DNA from 3 places in the Streptomyces sp. NPDC005925 genome. Region 1 is predicted to be linked to each of the others. Evidence: riboswitches for the same ligand, from Rfam matches in the RefSeq annotation. Region 1 holds a riboswitch; each other region holds the start of a gene.
What was found. A riboswitch is a leader RNA that binds a small molecule or an ion and turns the genes downstream of it on or off. The one in region 1 is predicted to bind cobalamin.
Positions count from the first base shown of each region.

Region 2: linked by a shared signal. The riboswitch ahead of ABZ354_RS04000 (prenyltransferase/squalene oxidase repeat-containing protein) and the one ahead of ABZ354_RS22900 (HoxN/HupN/NixA family nickel/cobalt transporter) in region 1 are both predicted to bind cobalamin.
Region 3: linked by a shared signal. The riboswitch ahead of ABZ354_RS12805 (cobalamin biosynthesis protein) and the one ahead of ABZ354_RS22900 (HoxN/HupN/NixA family nickel/cobalt transporter) in region 1 are both predicted to bind cobalamin.

Region 1 is NZ_JBEXVL010000024.1:38,914-44,815, forward strand. Features, by position in the region: gene ABZ354_RS22885 (GAF and ANTAR domain-containing protein) at 1-488, shown strand, start outside; gene ABZ354_RS22890 (hypothetical protein) at 735-1,541, opposite strand; partial or broken gene ABZ354_RS22895 (nucleoside hydrolase) at 1,849-2,110, shown strand; gene ABZ354_RS22900 (HoxN/HupN/NixA family nickel/cobalt transporter) at 2,118-3,245, opposite strand; cobalamin riboswitch at 3,273-3,490, opposite strand; gene ABZ354_RS22905 (helix-turn-helix domain-containing protein) at 3,585-3,950, shown strand; gene ABZ354_RS22910 (DUF6479 family protein) at 4,165-4,530, opposite strand; gene ABZ354_RS22915 (DUF4142 domain-containing protein) at 4,623-5,369, opposite strand; gene ABZ354_RS22920 (cold-shock protein) at 5,798-5,902, shown strand, end outside.
Region 2 is NZ_JBEXVL010000002.1:280,597-286,498, reverse strand. Features, by position in the region: gene ABZ354_RS04010 (glycosyltransferase family 4 protein) at 1-264, opposite strand, end outside; gene ABZ354_RS04005 (TetR family transcriptional regulator) at 530-1,234, shown strand; cobalamin riboswitch at 1,313-1,439, shown strand; gene ABZ354_RS04000 (prenyltransferase/squalene oxidase repeat-containing protein) at 1,554-2,765, shown strand; gene ABZ354_RS03995 (SCO2322 family protein) at 2,762-3,430, shown strand; gene ABZ354_RS03990 (energy-coupling factor transporter transmembrane component T) at 3,423-4,586, shown strand; gene ABZ354_RS03985 (ATP-binding cassette domain-containing protein) at 4,583-5,902, shown strand, end outside.
Region 3 is NZ_JBEXVL010000008.1:48,054-53,955, reverse strand. Features, by position in the region: gene ABZ354_RS12810 (cobyric acid synthase) at 1-1,192, opposite strand, end outside; gene ABZ354_RS12805 (cobalamin biosynthesis protein) at 1,224-2,195, opposite strand; cobalamin riboswitch at 2,295-2,436, opposite strand; gene ABZ354_RS12800 (hypothetical protein) at 2,623-2,844, opposite strand; gene ABZ354_RS12795 (inorganic phosphate transporter) at 2,915-4,210, opposite strand; gene ABZ354_RS12790 (class II aldolase/adducin family protein) at 4,441-5,181, shown strand; gene ABZ354_RS12785 (alpha/beta hydrolase) at 5,262-5,902, shown strand, end outside.

The DNA of each region.
Region 1 (5,902 bases):
CCTGCCAGCGGGTGCTGCAGACGGGCGGGCCGGTCTTCGCCCGCGATCTGGGCGGGCCCGCCGACGCGGACCGCTGGCCGGTCTTCGCGCAGGCGGCCACGGCGGCCGGGGTACGGGCCGTGTACGCGCTGCCGCTCGGCTTCGGTGACGTGTGCGTCGGCACCCTCGACCTGTACCGCGAGAGCCCCGGCGACCTCACCGCGCGGCAGCGGCGCACCGCGGAGATCGTGGCCGACGCGATGACCGTGGCGCTGACTGCCCTGCCGCACGGCGAGGAGCCCGAGGGGGAGGGTTCCCCCTGGCTGAACGGGCTGGCCGCGCACCACGACGAGGTCCATCACGCCGTCGGCATGATCATGGCGCAGCTCGGCGTGGGTGCCGAGGACGCGCTGGCCCGGCTGCGCGGGGACGCCTTCGCGCAGGGCCGCACCGCTCTGGACGTGGCGCGGGACGTGGTGGCACGCCGCAGGCGGTTCGAACGGGACTGAGCGCCGAGTCGGCCTCCGGGCCCGAGGCCCGGCCCCCGGACGGCCTGGACCGGCGCCCATGGATGTGTTCAGGGCGAAGGAAGCGGTCGACCGGCCGGGCTGACGCGGCCGAGTACGGCGGCGGGGACCGTCGCGGACCGGTCTGCCGGACGGGTTCGGCGCACGACGGACGGGTTCGTCGGAACCTCTCGGCAGCCGCTCCCCCGTGTCCACCGCTCACCTGCGCCCCGTGTTCACCGCTGGTGGTCACACCTGTGCCCGGCCCTGTGCCCGTACCTCGGCCAGCCGCTGGGCGCCCAGCTCCGCGACCGCGCGGGTGATGTCGGGGACGACCTCGCCGAGCCCGCCGTTGGTCACGCTGATCGCGTCCTCGCCGACGCGTACCGCCGCGACCTCCAGCGTGAGCACCGCGGCCCCGCCGTCGGTGTCCGTGCCGGTCAGCGTCACCCTGAGACCCTGGCGCGCGTCCCCGGCCTCCGGCAGCGCCTCGTCCGTGACCCGGATCTCCGCCCGCTCGCCCACCGCCGTCGACGCCGCGAACCGCCCGCACCGCTTGGGCAGCGTCCGCATCCAGTGCAGCGTGCGGTCCAGCTCCGCCGCCCGGTACGCGGTCACCTGGTGGCGCAGCTGCGCGTCCGTGTCCACGTCGTCCAGGGCGACCACCGCGCGCGGCCCGCCCGGGGCGCCGAACAGGTCGTCCGCGTACAGGACGTCCAGCAGACGCCGGCAATCGGCGTCGCCGGTCGTGGCCTTCAGCAGTGCGTCCCGCCAGGTCGCCGCGCCCCGCGTGGGCACCCACGGCCCGCCCAGGTCGTCCCGGGTGACCAGCGCGGCCCGCGCCTGCCCCTCGGTCAGCACGGGCGGCATCGCCGGTGTGGCCCGCGCCACCGGAGGCCGCTCGGCGTCCGGCGGAGCGGAGGAGACGACCGGTGCCCGGGAGGACCCGGACGCCGCCCGCCCGCCACCGGCGATCCCGCACCCGGCCACGCCCAGCAGCACGGCCGTTGCCAGGACGGGGCCGGTCAGGACACGAACAGCCGGGGAACGGGACATCGTCGGCCTCCTTGGACCAGCCCTGCCGGGATCGGGTACGTACGTTCCTCCACGCCACCATCCGCCCCGCCCGGCCACCAGCGCGGCGGTCCGTCCGGGTGAGGACCGGCCGGTGAGAACCCGGGCCCGGATCCGCGTAGGTCCCTGGTGGCGCCCCTACGACGCCCACGAAAGCCACCAGCCGCCGCCCCGCCCGCCGACGGCATGCGCCCGGCCCTGCCGCAAGGACAGGCCGCCGTGACGACCCGCCCCCCGGCCGCCCGCAGAACGCGGACCGCTCCGGCCCGCAGAGCACCGGCCCGTCCCGGTGATCATCGACTGCGACACCGGCATCGACGACGCCCCCGCTCTCCTCCTCGCCGTCCGGCATTCCGGCCCCGTCCGCGGGCCGTCACCTGCGTGGCGGGGAACACCGACGCCGACGGCGTCGTACGTACCACCCTCACAGCGCTGGAGCAGGCCGGCGCCCCCGGGAACCCGTCGCGCGGGGCGCCGAGCGGCCGTTGATCGACACGGTGCGCACGGCGCGGCACGTGCACGACCACGACGGCACGGGCGACCTCGGCGTGCGGCGCGTCAGTCGGCCTCCGCCGGGCGCACCGCCCACCGCTGTTCCACCTTCGCGACCTTCCAGTACGACACCGCCGCCGCCCACACCACCACGAACAGTCCGACGATCACGTAGCCGACGCTGTCGAGGTCGAGGCCCGCGATCCAGCTCGTCACCGCGTCGCTCAGATCGAGCTTCTCGTGCAGTACGCCGACGAGTTCGATCGTGCCGATGACGAACGCGACGGCGATGGACAGGCCGGTGATCGTGAGGTTGTAGAACACCTTGCGCACGGGGTTCGAGAAGGCCCACTGGTAGGCGAAGTTCATGAACGTGCCGTCCAGCGTGTCGAACAGGCTCATGCCGGCCGCGAACAGCAGCGGCAGACACAGGACCGCGTACCAGGGCAGGCCCGCCGCCGCGCCCGAACCCGCCATCACCATCAGCGTGACCTCGGTGGCGGTGTCGAAGCCGAGCCCGAACAGGAAACCCAGCGGATACATCTGGCCCGGCCGGGAGATCGACCCGGTGAGACGGCCGAGGACGCGGTTCATGAACCCCCGCGAGTCCAGGTGCTCCTCCAGCCGCTTCTCGTCGTACTGGCCCGCCCGCATCGCCCGGAACACCCTCAGGATGCCGAGCAGCGCGACCAGGTTGAGCGCGGCGATGAGGTAGAGGAACGTGCCGGAGACGGTCGTACCGAGCACGCCCAGCACCTGGTGGGTGTCCGATTCCTCGTCCATGACACGGCCGGCGAGGTTCGTGCCACCCGCGACCAGGCAGGCCAGCAGCACGACGACGCTGGAGTGGCCCAGCGCGAACCAGAAGCCCACCGAGACCGGTCGCTTGCCGTCGGCCATGAGCTTGCGGGTGGTGTTGTCGATCGCGGCGATGTGGTCCGCGTCGAAGGCGTGCCGCACGCCGAGGGTGTACGCGGTGATGCCGAGGCCGATGCCGAAGGCCTTGGAGCCGACTTCGTAGTGCGCGGGGACGACCAGCAGGAACAGGACACCGAAGGCGACCACGTGCAGTGCGGCGATCACCGCCATCAGGCTCGCGGTCCTGAGCGTGTCCTCCCGCCGCCAGCGGAACGATTCCGCAGTGGTCGGCGGGGCGGATTGGTCGGTGAAACGGGCAGAGTCGGGCACAGTCATCCGGTCACGCTCCAGCACCTCGTGGATCAGTTCGTGAGATGCCGTGGCCGGTCTCCTGGCTTACGGGTCGTGCGTTTCCGCCCCGCCTTCCCGGCCGCCGCACGGCGGCCAGTGGCTGCCCCCTCTTGGAGGGCGTGGGACGCAAACTCCCCGATCACAGTGGCGAGGGCCGCTCCGGTCTGGACCCCTCGGTTTCCCGACGGGCCGTCACCGGCTTCCCGAACACCACGGCGGCGCCCACGCTAGGGCCTGCGGGACGCCGCTGCATAGTTGCACAGCTGCGCAGGTATCCAAGATCACAGGGGCGGGCGCGGAAGGGCACCTGCGAGGATGTGCGCCATGCATCTCGTCCCGGCCGACCGCGCCGGCCGGCGCGCCATCGACGGCCATCGGGTGTGCGACGCCGTCGCCGCGATCGGCGAGCCCGGCCACGTCCGTGCCTGGGCCGACCGCTTCTCCCTGCTGGCCGACGCCAAGCGGCTCGCACTGCTGCTCGCTCTGCATCGCACCGAGCCGCTGGCCGTGTCCGACCTGGCCCTCGCCACCGGCATGAACGACCCGGCGGCCTCCCAGGCGCTACGCCTGCTGCGTGCGGCCGGGGTCGTGGAGCGCGAGAAGGACGGCCGCGTGGTGCGGTACCGGGTGGTGGACGCGGAGGTGCGGGGGCTGCTGGCGCACTGCGCCGCGGCGGAGGCCGGGGGGTAGAGGCGAGGCGGTCGCAGGGGCGTGGCCGGGCGTGAGCGTCGTAGAAGACGAGAGCCGGGTGCCCTTCGCTCGCCCGGCGTCGGTGGACGCCGGGCGGGGGAGGGTGCAGGGGGCGGAGTCCGGTGGACGCCGGGCAGTGTTGCCCGGCGCCCGGCGCCGGCGCCCGGCGCTCGGCGTCACCGCGACCGCGGGGGCCCGTGGCGGGCGGCCGGGGTCAGAGCCGGAAGCCGCCGCTGCCGAAGGATCCGCTGGAGCCGGGCCGCCAGCGGCGACGGTTCTGGTCGACGCCCCGTCTGCTCTGCGCCTGGCGGAGTTCGTAGGGCATGAGGCGCCTGCCGTCACCGGCCGTCGGCACCTCGTCGGGCTCGCGCACCTCTCTGATCTCGTGAACCGCGCCCGAGTCGGGCAGATGGGGCTGCTCCTCGGCGGTGGGCCGGTGCGGCTCCCCCTCCATGACTCTGATGCCGACGCGTACGGCCCACACGAGCGCGCCGGCCAGGACCAGCCCGCCGATGAACGCCGCCGTCACGTTGAGTACCTGATGCGAGGCGGCCAGTACGTCGAACGCTGCTGCACTCATAAGGGAATTATCCCCGCTGAAATGAGAAATAACGAATGGAATGTCCAGGTTTTGGGGTGGGGGTGAGGGTAAGGGTGAGGCGGAAGCGGGGATCAGCGGATTGTCGGGCGTGCGGTCGGAGTGGGTGACGTGGTGTCCACGTTCAGGCCGGGCGGCTCGGTGAGGGCGACGACGGGCGCCCCGGGCTGCGGTGGCGGCGGCGTGAGCTGTTCGTCGGGGAGTTTGGGCGGGTTGGTCTGCTGGAAGTTGACCTGGTCGAAGTTGACCATGCCGGTCTTCTCCAGCACGGTGATGTGGTCCAGGACCGTGTCGTTGGCCTGGTCGGCGAGCTGCCGTACCAGCGTGTTCTGGGTGCCGGCCCGGATCTTGGCGATCACCGGGAAGATCTGGCCGTGGGTCACGCGCATGATGCCGACCGCCGTGATGTCGAACTGCTTGCCCGTGCTGCCGTCCGCCGTCGCCACGAACTGCTGCTGCTGCGGGCTCGCCTGGTTCGGCAGGGTGACCCCCAGTTCGGGAGCGATCTTGCGGCACGTCGCGTCGAGCCGCGAGTGCCCGGCCACCAGGTGCTCGCCGGCCTCCTTCATCTCGGGCGTCGTGCCCCGCCGCATCGCCAGCAGGCCGAGCGGGTGCTCCCACAGCCCCGCCGCCCGGACCTTCACCACGAAATCCCGGTCGGCCTCGGTGAGCGGGCCGTAGCGGGTGTTGGCGATCACGCGGGACGGGGTCGTCGCCGTGTTCTGCACCCCGAGCATCGCGGGGTAGGCGAGCGCGGCGAGGGTCAGGACCAGGCCACCGCCGATGAAGACGGTGCCTGCCGCCCTGCGCGACATGCGCATGATGCCTCCTGGTGTGTACGGGCCGGTCCCCAGGAGGTACGTACGGCACGGCGGAAGCGATCAATCCGCCGACCGGGAAACCTGGGGCGGCGGGGAGAGGGGAAGGGGGAGAGGGGGAATTCCTCTCTCCCCTCTTTCCCTCTCGTGTGATGACAGGAGTGAAGGGCAGGAGAGACGGGCGCAGTGGGTGCGGGCTTTCGGTGCGGGGCGGCGGTGAGGCGCGTCGGCGGCTGACGAGCCTGACGTGCGGGCACGGTCGCGTAACCAGCGAGGCCGCCCCCGCCGTGCTAACGTCGCTAGGAGTTGCGGTCTTGGTTCCCAGGTGTGAATTACCCGGTGTTTTCCTCCGGGCGGGGCAATCATTTCGGCGACAAGGGAGGTTTCACACGGTGTGGAATCTCCGGCAGTGCCCCGAAGGAGAATTTGGTATGGCAACCGGCACCGTGAAGTGGTTCAACTCGGAAAAGGGCTTCGGCTTCATCGAGCAGGACGGCGGTGGGCAGGACGTCTTCGCCCACTACTCGAACATCGCA
Region 2 (5,902 bases), on a different contig from region 1:
GCCGGCCGGGCCGAACGGGTCACCGCTCCGGCCGAGCACGTCGCCGTTGTCGTCGAGGACGTCGAGGACGGGGTACGGCTGGGCGCCGATGACCTCGACGCGGTGTCCGAGCCGGGCGAGTTCGCGGGAGAGGTGCCGGACGTAGACGCCCTGGCCGCCGCAGAACGGGTTTCCCTTGTACGTGAGGAGCGCGATGCGGAGCGGTCGCCTGCCGTCGGCAGCGAGGCCCTCCGGGGGCGCCGCCTCCCTGGCCTCAGCGGTCACTCTGGGCCCCCTTCTGACTGCACGGTCCGGCGAGATTACGACGGGACGCTAATCTAGAACAAGTTTCAGACTTGATCGTCCAGGAGGGTCCGAATCTACCGGCAGGTAAGGGTGCTGCGGGCAGCGCATCGGGTGATTCGCGCCACGGCGCGCGTCCCTGGCATGCTGTGCGGCCACTCGCCCTCACCGACTGTCACGTAACGCAGGCACCGCACGTCACGCGTGCAACGCCACGGGAACGCACGGGAACGGACGGAACGGCACCATGGCTGCGGGATCCACAGCGGAGGCGGGCGCGGCACGACCGGCCGCCGCCCCGCTCACCGAACGGCAGGAGGCACGCCGCCGCCGCATCCTGCGCGCGACCGCGCAACTCGCCGCGCGCGGCGGGTTCGACGCGGTGCAGATGCGGGAGGTCGCGGAGTCCTCGCAGGTCGCCCTCGGCACCCTGTACCGCTACTTCCCGTCCAAGGTCCATCTGCTGGTCGCCACCATGCAGGACCAGCTGGCCCGGCTGCACGGCACGCTCCGCAAGCACCCGCCGGCCGGCGAGACGGCGGCCGAGCGGGTCGCCGAGACCCTCATGCGGGCCTTCCACTCGCTCCAGCGCCGGCCGCTGCTGGCCGAGGCGATGGTCCGCGCCCTGTCGTTCGCGGACCGCAGCGTGAGCACGGAGGTGGAACAGGTCTCCCGCCGCACCACGGCGATCATCCTGGAGGCGACGGGCCACCCGGCCCCGACGGCCGGTCAGCTCTCCGCGATCCGCGTCATCGAGCACACCTGGCACTCGACCCTCATCACCTGGCTGTCGGGCCGGGCCTCCATAGCGGAGGTGCGGACCGACATCGAGACGGCATGCCGCCTCATCGACCTGGCGGCCACCACCGGCCCGCCGGAAACCCACGGCGCCACGGAAACCCACGGCCGTCCGGCGGCCTCCGGCCTCCCGGCTGCGACGCACGACCGGTAGGGCTGCCGGGCCCCGCCCCCGGCTCCGGGGCCGGGACGGAGGCAAGGAGTCGCCCACCTCACCCCGGGCCCCGGCCTACGGGCGGGTAGAGTGGCGAGTCGTCATCACACCCGTACGGGGGAAAGCCGGTGCAATTCCGGCGCTGACCCGCAACCGTGAACCACCCAGGTGGTGAGCCGGATCTCCCCGCACGGTACGTGAACGGCTCACGCGCCCGGCACTCCGCCGGAGCACGGCACCGTCGAGGTATACGGAGCCGAGCCGCCCGGGGGTGCCCCGTGCTGCCCGGCTCCCCCGCAGGGAGAGGCCCCCGCCGATCATGAACGTCCGCCGCAGCGCCGCGGTCCTGGCCGCCACCGCCGTGATCGGTGCCGCCGCACCGGCCGCAGCCGATTCGTCCCCGTCCCCTTCGCCGTCCACGGCCCTGCCGTCCGGCCTGTACGGCACCGCCGACCCGACGTACGACGGTGTCTGGCGGCAGTCCCTCGCACTGCTCGCCCAGCACACGGTGGGTGTGCGGCCCGCGCCGAAGGCCGTCGACTGGCTGGTGCGGCAGCAGTGCGCGAACGGCGCCTTCGCCCCGTTCCGCGCCGACGCGGCCAAGGCCTGCGACGCCAAGACGATGGTCGACACCAACAGCACGGCCGCGGCCGTCCAGGCCCTCACCGCGCTCGGCGGCCACGACCCGGCCGCCGGCAAGGCCGTCGGCTGGCTGAAGTCCATACAGAACACGGACGGCGGCTGGGGTTACGTCCCCGGCGGCGCCAGCGACACGAACTCCACGTCCGTCGTCGTCGGCGCGCTGACCGCGGCCGGCGAGAAGCCGGCGGACGTCGTGCAGGGCGGCAAGTCCCCGTACGACGCGCTCCTCGGGCTCGTCCTGCCCTGCGAGGGCAAGGACGGGGGCGCGTTCGCCTTCCAGCCCGACAAGAAGGGCAGGCTCGCCGCCAACGCCGACGCCACCGCCGCGGGTGTCCTCGGCGCGCTCGGCAAAGGCCTGGTCGTCGAGGCCGGCAAGAAGACCGACGCCAAGGCGTCCTGCACCGGCTCCGGCCGGGCCACCCCGGAGCGTGCCGCCGCGGGCGGCGTGTCCTACCTCGTCAAGTCGCTCGCCGCGAAAGGCCACTTGACGGTCGCCGGGGCGGGCGGGCCGGACGTCGGCAACACCGCCGACGCCGTCGTCGCCCTCGCCGCGCACGGCGACACCGGCCGGGCGGCCACGTCCCTGGACTGGCTGCGGAAGAACTCCGCCGACTGGGCCGCGCAGAACGGCCCCGCCGCCTACGCCCAGCTGATCTTCGCCGCCCACGCCACGGGCACGGACCCGCGCGACTTCGGCGGCCGGGACCTGGTGAAGCAGCTCAACGCGACGGGTCCCGCCCCGCAGTCCGGGAAGGCCGGCAAGGAGCAGAAGGCCGACGAGAAGGACGACTCGCCGTTCGGTGTGTGGTGGTACGTGGGGGTGTGCGCGGTCGTCGGCATCGGCTTCGGCTTCCTGCTGAGCGGGCGCAACCGGAAGCAGCAGCCGTGACCGGCGGCCGCCGTCTGCCGGCCGTGTTCCTGGCCGCGTTCGTCCTGTGCGCGGGCACGGGCGCGGGCCAGGCGCAGGCCGCCGGTTACCGCTACTGGTCCTTCTGGGACCGCGACGGTGACCAGTGGGCGTACGCCACGCAGGGCCCGGCGACCGCCCGGCCCGCCGACGGCGATGTCCAGGGCTTCCGCTTCGCCGTGAGCGAGAACTCAGGCGCCGCCGCCCGGCCGCGCGGCGAGGCCGGCTTCGCGACGATCTGCGCGTCGACACCGGAGCGGGACGGCAGGAAACGGGTCGCGCTGGTCATCGACTTCGGCACCGGCGCGGACGCGCCCTCCTCGCAGACGCCGCCGCGCCCCCGCACGGCCTGTGCGAGCCTCTCCCGCGACGCGACGACGGCCGACGCCCTGGCGGCCGTGGCCAAACCCCTGCGCTACGACACGAACGCCCTGCTGTGCGCGATCGACGGGTACCCGGCGACGGGATGCGGCGAGCAGGTGGCGGGCGAGCGGGACAAGGGCGGCGAGGGGGCGGAGGACAGCGGCGAGCAGGCGCAGCCGGGCTCGGACGGCGGCCCGTCGCTGGGGCTGGCGGCGGGCGGTACGGCCGTGGCGCTGCTCGCGGCGGCGGCCGTCCTGCAGGCGCGACGCCGCAGGCATGACTGACCCGCGCGGCGGAAGGGCGGCGGCGGGGCCGGCGAGCGGACCCCCGCCCCCTCACCGGCACCGTGCGCGCCACGCCCCACTGCACCCCGGTGCCTGGTGGCTGTGGGCGGCGTCCCTCGGTGTCGCGGCCACCCGCACCACCAACCCGCTCCTGCTCGCGCTCCTCACGGCCGTGTCGGCGTACGTCGTCGCGGCCCGCCGCCCCGACACGCCCTGGTCCCGCTCCTACGGCGCGTTCGTCAAGCTCGCCCTCGCCGTCCTGGTGGTACGCCTCGCCTTCACGGTCGTCCTCGGCTCCCCCGTCCCCGGCACCCGCGTCCTCCTCAGCCTCCCCGAAGTCCCCCTTCCCGGCTGGGCGCAGGGCATCCGGCTCGGCGGCGACGTCGCCCTCGAACCCCTCGTGTTCGCCCTGTACGACGGGCTGAAGCTGGCCACGCTCCTGGTGTGCGTCGGCGCCGCGAACGCCCTCGCCAACCCCTCCCGCCTCCTGAAGTCCCTGCCGGGCGCCCTGTACGAGACGGGCGTCGCCGTGGTCGTCGCCCTCACCTTCGCCCCGAACCTCATCGCCGACGTGCAGCGCCTGCGGGCCGCCCGCCGGCTGCGCGGACGCCCCGACAGGGGTCTGAAGGGCCTGCTCCAGGTCGCCCTGCCGGTCCTGGAGGGCGCGCTGGAACGTTCAGTCGCGCTCGCCGCCGCGATGGACTCCCGCGGCTACGGCCGTACCGCCCGGGTCCCGGCCGGCGTACGGCGTACGACCGCCGCGCTCACCCTGGGCGGTCTGCTCGGCGTGTGCGCGGGCACGTACGGGACGCTGACCGCCGAGGGCGGCACCTACGGGATGCCGGTGCTGCTCGCCGGGGTGGCGACCGCGCTGGCCGGGCTGTGGCTCGGCGGGCGCCGCTCGCTGCGCACCCGGTACCGGCCGGACCGCTGGGACGCCCGCGCCTGGCTGGTCGCCGCGTCCGGTGCCGCGGTGGCCGCCGCGCTCGCGCTCGCCGCCGTACGCGACCCGGCCGCCCTGCACCCCGGGGTCGTCCCGCTCACCGCCCCCACCCTCCCGCTCCGGCCCGCCGCGGCCGTGCTGCTGGGCCTGCTGCCCGCCGTCGTCGCACCGGCCCCCGCCCCCTCCCCCCAACCGCCCAGGGAGCAGTCGTGATCCGCTTCGAGGATGTCTCCGTGACGTACGACGGCACGGCCGAACCGTCCGTCACCGGCATCGACTTCGAGGTGCCGGAAGGCGAACTCGTGCTGCTCGCCGGGCCGTCCGGCGTCGGCAAGTCGACCGTGCTCGGCGCGGTCAACGGCCTCGTCCCGCACTTCACCGGAGGCACCCTGCGCGGCCGGGTCACCGTCGCCGGCCGGGACACCCGCACGCACCTGCCGAGGGAACTCGCCGACCTCGTCGGCACGGTCGGCCAGGACCCGCTCGCCCACTTCGTGACCGACACGGTCGAGGAGGAACTGGCGTACGGCATGGAGTCCCTGGGGCTCGCCCCGGACGTGATGCGGCGCCGGGTCGAGGAGACGCTGGACCTGCTGGGGCTGGCTGATCTGCGCGACCGGTCGATCGCCACGCTCTCCGGCGGCCAGCGGCAGCGCGTCGCGATCGGCTCCGTCCTCACGCCGCACCCGTCCGTGCTGGTCCTGGACGAGCCGACGTCCGCGCTCGACCCGGCCGCCGCCGAGGAGGTCCTCGCCGTCCTGCTGCGCCTGGTGCACGACCTCGGTACGACCGTGCTGCTGGCCGAGCACCGCCTGGAACGAGTCGTGCAGTACGCCGACCGGGTCGTCCTGCTGCCCGGGCCGGGCGCGGCGCCGGTGGTGGGCGACCCGGCCGAGGTGATGGCCGTGTCGCCGGTGTATCCGCCGGTGGTGGGGCTGGGGCGGGTGGCGGGCTGGTCGCCGCTGCCGCTGACGGTACGGGACGCGCGGCGCCGGGCGGCGGGGCTGCGGGAGCGGCTGGGCGCCCGTGAGGAGACCGCCCGGAGCGGCGCGGCCCCGCCGGCCGGGACGGTGCCCGAGGTGCGGCCGGCCGGCCCCGTCCCCCGCGCCGCCCGGCGACTGCTGCGCCGTCGCGCCGCCGTGGACCCGGTCCGGGCCGCCCCGGCCGCCTCGTGGGTGGCGGAGGTTCGCGCGCTCGCCGTCCGCCGTGGCCGCGTCCGGGCGCTGCGGCACGTCGACCTCACCGTCTCCCCGGGCGAGACGGTCGCCCTGATGGGCCGCAACGGCGCCGGGAAGTCCACGCTGCTCGGCGCGCTGGTCGGACTCGTCGAACCGGCCGCCGGTTCGGTCCGCGTCGGGGGCGCCGTACCGCACCGGACGACCCCGCGCGACCTCGTGCGCCGCGTCGGCCTCGTACCGCAGGAACCGCGCGATCTGCTGTACGCCGACACGGTCGCCGCGGAGTGCCGGGCCGCCGACCGGGACGCGGACGCGGAACCGGGCACCTGCCGGGCGCTGCTGGCCGAGCTC
Region 3 (5,902 bases), on a different contig from region 1:
TCTCGTACCCCTCGACGCGCTCGCCGAGGGCCTCGCCGACCGGCCGCGTCAGGGTCTTCTCGCGGGCGAACCGCACCCGCACGGGAAGCACGCCGAGCCCGTCGACATGCCCGCGGCGGCTCTCGACGTCGTCCTCGATGTGCTCGCCGAGCACCTGGAAGCCGCCGCAGACCCCGAGCAGGGGCCGCCCCTCCCGGGCCCGCCGGACCAGCGCCCGGGCCAGCCCCCGCTGCCGCAGCCAGTCCAGCGCCCGCACGGTCCCGCGCGTTCCGGGTACGACGACGAGGTCCGCGTCCGCCAGTTCCTCCGGCCGGTCCACGAACCGCACCACGACACCCGGCTCGGCCGCCAGCGCGTCCACGTCGGTGAAGTTCGACATCAGCGGCACCGCGCACACCGCCACCCGCAGCACGTCCTCACCGACGGGCGGCGCCACGGCCGACTCCCGCACCGTCCCGCGCAGCGACACCCGCAGCCCGTCCTCCTCGTCGATCCCGAGCCCGTGCCGGAACGGCAGCACCCCGTACGACGGCCGCCCGGTCAGGCCCCGCAGCATGCCGAGGCCCGGCTCCAGCAGGGACACGTCCCCGCGGAACTTGTTGACGAGGAACCCGGCGACCAGTTCCTGGTCCTGCGGGGAGAGCAGCGCCACCGTGCCGAAGAACGACGCGAAGACCCCGCCCCGGTCGATGTCGCCGACGACGAGCACGGGCAGCCCGGCCCCCCGCGCGATCCCCATGTTCACGATGTCGGTCCGGCGCAGGTTGATCTCGGCGGGCGACCCGGCGCCCTCGCAGATCACCGCGTCGTACGAGGCCCGCAGCTCGGCGAGACAGTCCAGCACCGTGCCGAGCAGCTCCCGCTGCCGCCCGCCGTGATAGCCCCGCGCGCTCATCTCGCCCACCGGCCTGCCCAGCAGCACGACCTGGCTGGACTGTTCGCCGCCCGGCTTGAGCAGCACCGGGTTCATCAGTGCCGTCGGCTCCACGCGGCACGCCTGCGCCTGCATGGCCTGCGCCCGCCCGATCTCGGCGCCCTCCCGCGTCACGAACGAGTTCAGCGACATGTTCTGCGCCTTGAACGGCGCCACCTTCACGCCCCGGCGCGCCAGCCAACGGCAGATCCCGGCCGTGACGACGCTCTTGCCCGCGTCGGAGGTGGTGCCGGCGACGAGCAGCCCCCCACCGTTCATGACGTACGCCCCTTCACACGAATCCGGCCGTTCACGCCGTGCGCCTCTCCCCGGGCGGCTGACGCCGTACGCGCTCCACGAGGAGCCGTCCGGCCGCGCAGACGCCGAACGCGAGCAGTCCCACGCGCCGCGACAGGCGTACCGCGCGGTCGATGTCCCGGACGTCGACCGCGCGTCCCGCCGCCGCGTTGAGCACGGGCCGGTGCTCGACCCGCCCCCCGTACGACAGCGTGCCGCCCAGCCGCACCCCGAGGGCGCCCGCGAACGAGGCCTCCACGGGCCCGGCGTTGGGGCTCGGGTGCTGTCGCGCGTCGGCACGCCAGGCCCGCAGCGCGCCCCGGGGGCGGCCGCCGGACACGGCGGCGAGGGCGGCGGTCAGCCGGGCCCCGGGCCAGCCGGCGACGTCGTCCAGCCGCGCCGAGGCCCAGCCGAAGCGCCGGTACCTCGGGGACTGGTGACCGACCATCGCGTCCAGCGTGTTGACGGCCCGGAAGCCCACCAGCCCCGGCACCCCGGCCACGGCACCCCACACGAGGGCGCCCACCACGGCGTCCGAGGTGTTCTCCGCGACGGACTCGACCACGGCGCGGGCGATGCCGTCGGCGTCCAGCGCCCGCGGGTCGCGCCCGCACAGGTGCGGCAGCCGGGCCCGCGCCGCCTCGACGTCCCCGGCCCGGAGCGCCCGCCCGACGGCCCCCGCCTCCCGGGCCAGCGACGTTCCGCCGACGACGGCCCAGGTGGCGGCGGCGGTCAGCGCGACGGAGGCGGCGGGGGAGCGGCGTACGGCACGGGCGGCGAGGGCGGCGGCCGAGACGGCCCCACCGGCGCACACGGCGGTGTGCAGCGCGCCCCACCCTCGGCGGTCCCGCCAGCACAGCCCTTCCACGACGGCCGCGGCCCGCCCGAACACGGCAACGGGATGCCCGCGGCGCGGATCGCCGAGGAGCAGGTCGCCGAGGAGGCCGGTGGCGGCGCCGTACGCGAAGACGCGGTCGGCACCCATCGGTTCAGCCGACCGCGGTCGCAGACGGGTCGGCCGGGAAGTACCTCAACAGGCAGCCGCGCATGGCGATATGTCCTCACTCAGGGTGTCCGCGCCCTGGTTCGACGAGACCGGCGGTGAGAGTTCCTGGCTTCCGGGGTGTGCACCCCGGTGACAGTGGCGGGACCGCGCCGGATTCGCACCGGCTTCCTCTCTTGCCGCCGTACTTGGCCCGGGCAGTCCACCACGCCCGCGAACATCGGTCAACCTGCCGTTGACCTGCGAGGGCGGAGTGTGCGAAGGCCCACACGACGGTGTCCGCCGCGGGAAGGGCGCCGCGCTCCACGGGATCCCGGCCATGACGAAACGGGGTGCGGGGGCGGTGGTCCGTCCCGCACCCCGCGGTGCCGTGTGCCCGCCTGCTCCGGCGCCCGGGCGCCGTGGCGTGTCAGGCGACGATCAGATAGATGCCGTAGCCCACGGCCGCCGCGCACGCCGCGAAGCACGCGTACGCGCCGGTGACCGCGAGGGTCGCGGAGCCGCCCTGCTCGACGGCCCGCTCACGGCGGGACAGCCCGGCGATGCCGACGGTGAACAGGCCCACCAGGGCCACGGTGACCACGAAACTGACTCCGAAGACGGAGCCGAGGGCCGCCCAGTCGATCTTCATGCTGCTTCTCTTCCTTCGCGCCCGGCGCCCCCGGCGGACCGGGGGTGCGGGGGAGCGGGGGCTCGGGGTCTCAGACGGTCGTGGGGGCCGACGGGGCCACGGGGGCAGGCGGGGCGGAGGCGACCAGAGGAACCAGGGGTGCCGAAGCCGCCCCGGGCCCGTCGGTGGCCTGGGCCGGGATGGTCGCGGAGAACTCCTCGGTCATCGTGCCCGCGGGGGGCGGGGTGACGGCGGCGATCGCGGTGGTCACCACGCCGGCCGGCTCCTCGACGTCGTTGACGTTCGTGGCGTCGACGACCTCGCGCCGGGAGAGCTTCCAGATCCAGGCGCTGGAGGCGATCAGGAAGACGGCGACGAGCGCCGTGCCCCAGTCGCCCAGGTCGCAGACGTACTCGGCGAGGGCGGCGACCAGGGCCGCGGCCGGCAGCGTCAGACCCCAGGCGATGAACATCCGGGTGGCCGTCGACCAGCGCACCACGCCGCCCTTGCGGCCGAGGCCCGCGCCCATCACCGAACCGGACACGGAGTGCGTGGTGGACAGGGAGAAGCCGAGGTGGGAGGAGGCCAGGATGACCGTGGCCGCGCTGGTCTGGGCGGCGAAGCCCTGCTGCGGCCGAAGCTCGGTCAGGCCCTTGCCCATGGTGCGGATGATGCGCCAGCCGCCGAGGTAGGTGCCCATCGCGATGGCGAGACCCGCGGAGAGGATGACCCACAGGGGCGGGTCGGAGTCGGGCGCGACGGCGCCGCCGGCGACCAGGGCCAGGGTGATGATGCCCATCGTCTTCTGCGCGTCGTTCGTGCCGTGCGCGAGGGAGACCAGGGCGGCCGAGGCGATCTGGCCGGAGCGGTAGCCCTTCCTGGCGGCCTCACCGTCGGACTTCTTGCCGAGGACGTACGTCAGCCGGGCCGCGAACAGCGCGGCGACGCCCGCGACGATCGGCGCGGCGATCGCCGGGAGGAGGACTTTGGTGACGAGTACGTCGCCGTGCACCGCGCCCAGGCCGGCGGAGGCGATGGTGGCGCCGATCAGACCGCCCATGAGGGCGTGCGAGGAACTGGACGGGAGGCCGACCAGCCAGGTCACCAGGTTCCAGAGGATCGCGCCGACCAGGGCGGCGAAGATGACCTCGGGACGGATGCCGGCCTCGTCGACGAGACCCTTGGAGATCGTGTTGGCGACCTCCACGGAGAGAAAGGCGCCCACCAGGTTCAGCGCGGCGGACATGGCCACCGCGACCTTGGGCTTGAGCGCGCCGGTCGAGATGGTGGTGGCCATCGCGTTGGCGGTGTCGTGGAAACCGTTCGTGAAATCAAACGCGAGTGCGGTGACGACCACAATCGCGAGGATCAGCGAGAAGCTTTCCATTTACCCAGACAATCGTTCGAGGTCATTGTCGAGTTGAACGTAGGCAACCCGGGTGAACGGAAGATGAACTGAGGAGGGCTTGACGGTGACCGGAGCAGGGGGGTGTCGCGTCCTTGCGGGACGCCCGCCCGGCACCCCGGCACCCGCTCGCCCCGCGGCGCCCGCCGGCCCGGCCCCGCGACCGCCGGCGGAGGTCCGCCTCACCCGCACCGGCCTGGCAGGATCGCCCCATGACTGAGCACCGCGAGGAAGCGACCGTGACCAGGGACGGGAACGTGGACGACACGGGGGCGCACGCCCGGAGTGAAGCGGCGGCGCGCACCGGAAGCGCGGCGGAGGAGCGGGCCTGGGGCGAACTGGTCGCCGCGGCCCGCCGGACCGTCCGTGACGGCCTCGTCGTCGGCACCTCGGGCAACGTCTCGGTACGCGTCGGCGACACCGTCCTCGTCACCCCGTCGGGCGTCCCCTACGACCGGCTGGCACCCGACGACATCACCTGCGTCGACCTCGACGGCCGGCAGGTCCTCGGCACCCTGGTGCCCACCAGCGAACTGCCCATGCACCTCGCCGTGTACCGCACCACCGACGCCCGCGCCGTCGTCCACACCCACGCCGTGCACGCGACGGCCGTCTCCACACTCGTGCCCGAGCTGCCCCTCATCCACTACATGGCCGCGCCCCTCGGCGGCCCCGTCCGCGTCGCCCCGTACGCGACGTACGGCAGCGCGGAGCTGGCCGAACACATGCTCCGGGCCCTCGCCGGCCGCACCGGCTGCCTGCTGCGCAACCACGGCACCATCACCTACGGCGCCACCCTCGACCAGGCCTACGACCGCACGGCCCAGCTGGAGTGGATGTGCCGCCTGTGGCTCACGGCGTCCTCCGTCCCGGGCACCGCCCCGACCCTCCTGACCCCGGAGCAGCTGACCGAGGTGCAGGAGAAGATGCGGGGTTACGGGCAGCGCCCCTGAGCCCGCGGACCCGTCCACCGGGCGGCGGCAGGCGAGCCGGTCCACTGGCCGCCGGGCGGGTCCACCGGGACACTGGACCGGTGCGCACAGTCAACGCGACGGCCACCGCCGTCACCGCAGCCCTGGCAGTCGCCGCCGCGGGCGTCGCCGTCGGCCGGCTGGCCGCCGACGCGGCGCTCAAGGCGGCCCCGGGCCGGCCCCTGCCGACCGAACCCCGCCTCACCGTGCACGGCACGGCCGCAGGCCAGATCACCCTGACCCGCGACCTCGCCACCCTGCGCCCCGGCCGCTACGGACTCACCGGGAACGGCACGCACGCGATCGTCGGCCCCGTCCTGCCCGACGCCGAGCACACCGCCGACACCGTCGTACGCCGCCTGGAACGCGTCACGCGCGGCACGCTCGAACCCGGCGACAGGGCCTGGCTCACCCCTTCCGTCCACATCGGCGACCCCGGCACCGCCCTCGGCCTCGACCACACCGACGTCGAGGTCCGCGGAGAACTCGGCGCGCTCCCCGCCTGGTTCGTGCCGGGCAGCCGGGACACCTGGATCATCGCGGTGCACGGCCTCGGCACCACCCGCGAACACACCCTGAACGTCATGGGTTTCCTGCACCGCCACCACTTCCCGGTGCTCGCCCTCGCCTACCGCGGGGACGCCGGAGCCCCGCGCCCGCCCGACGGCCTCGGCCACCTCGGCGAGACCGAGTGGCACGACCT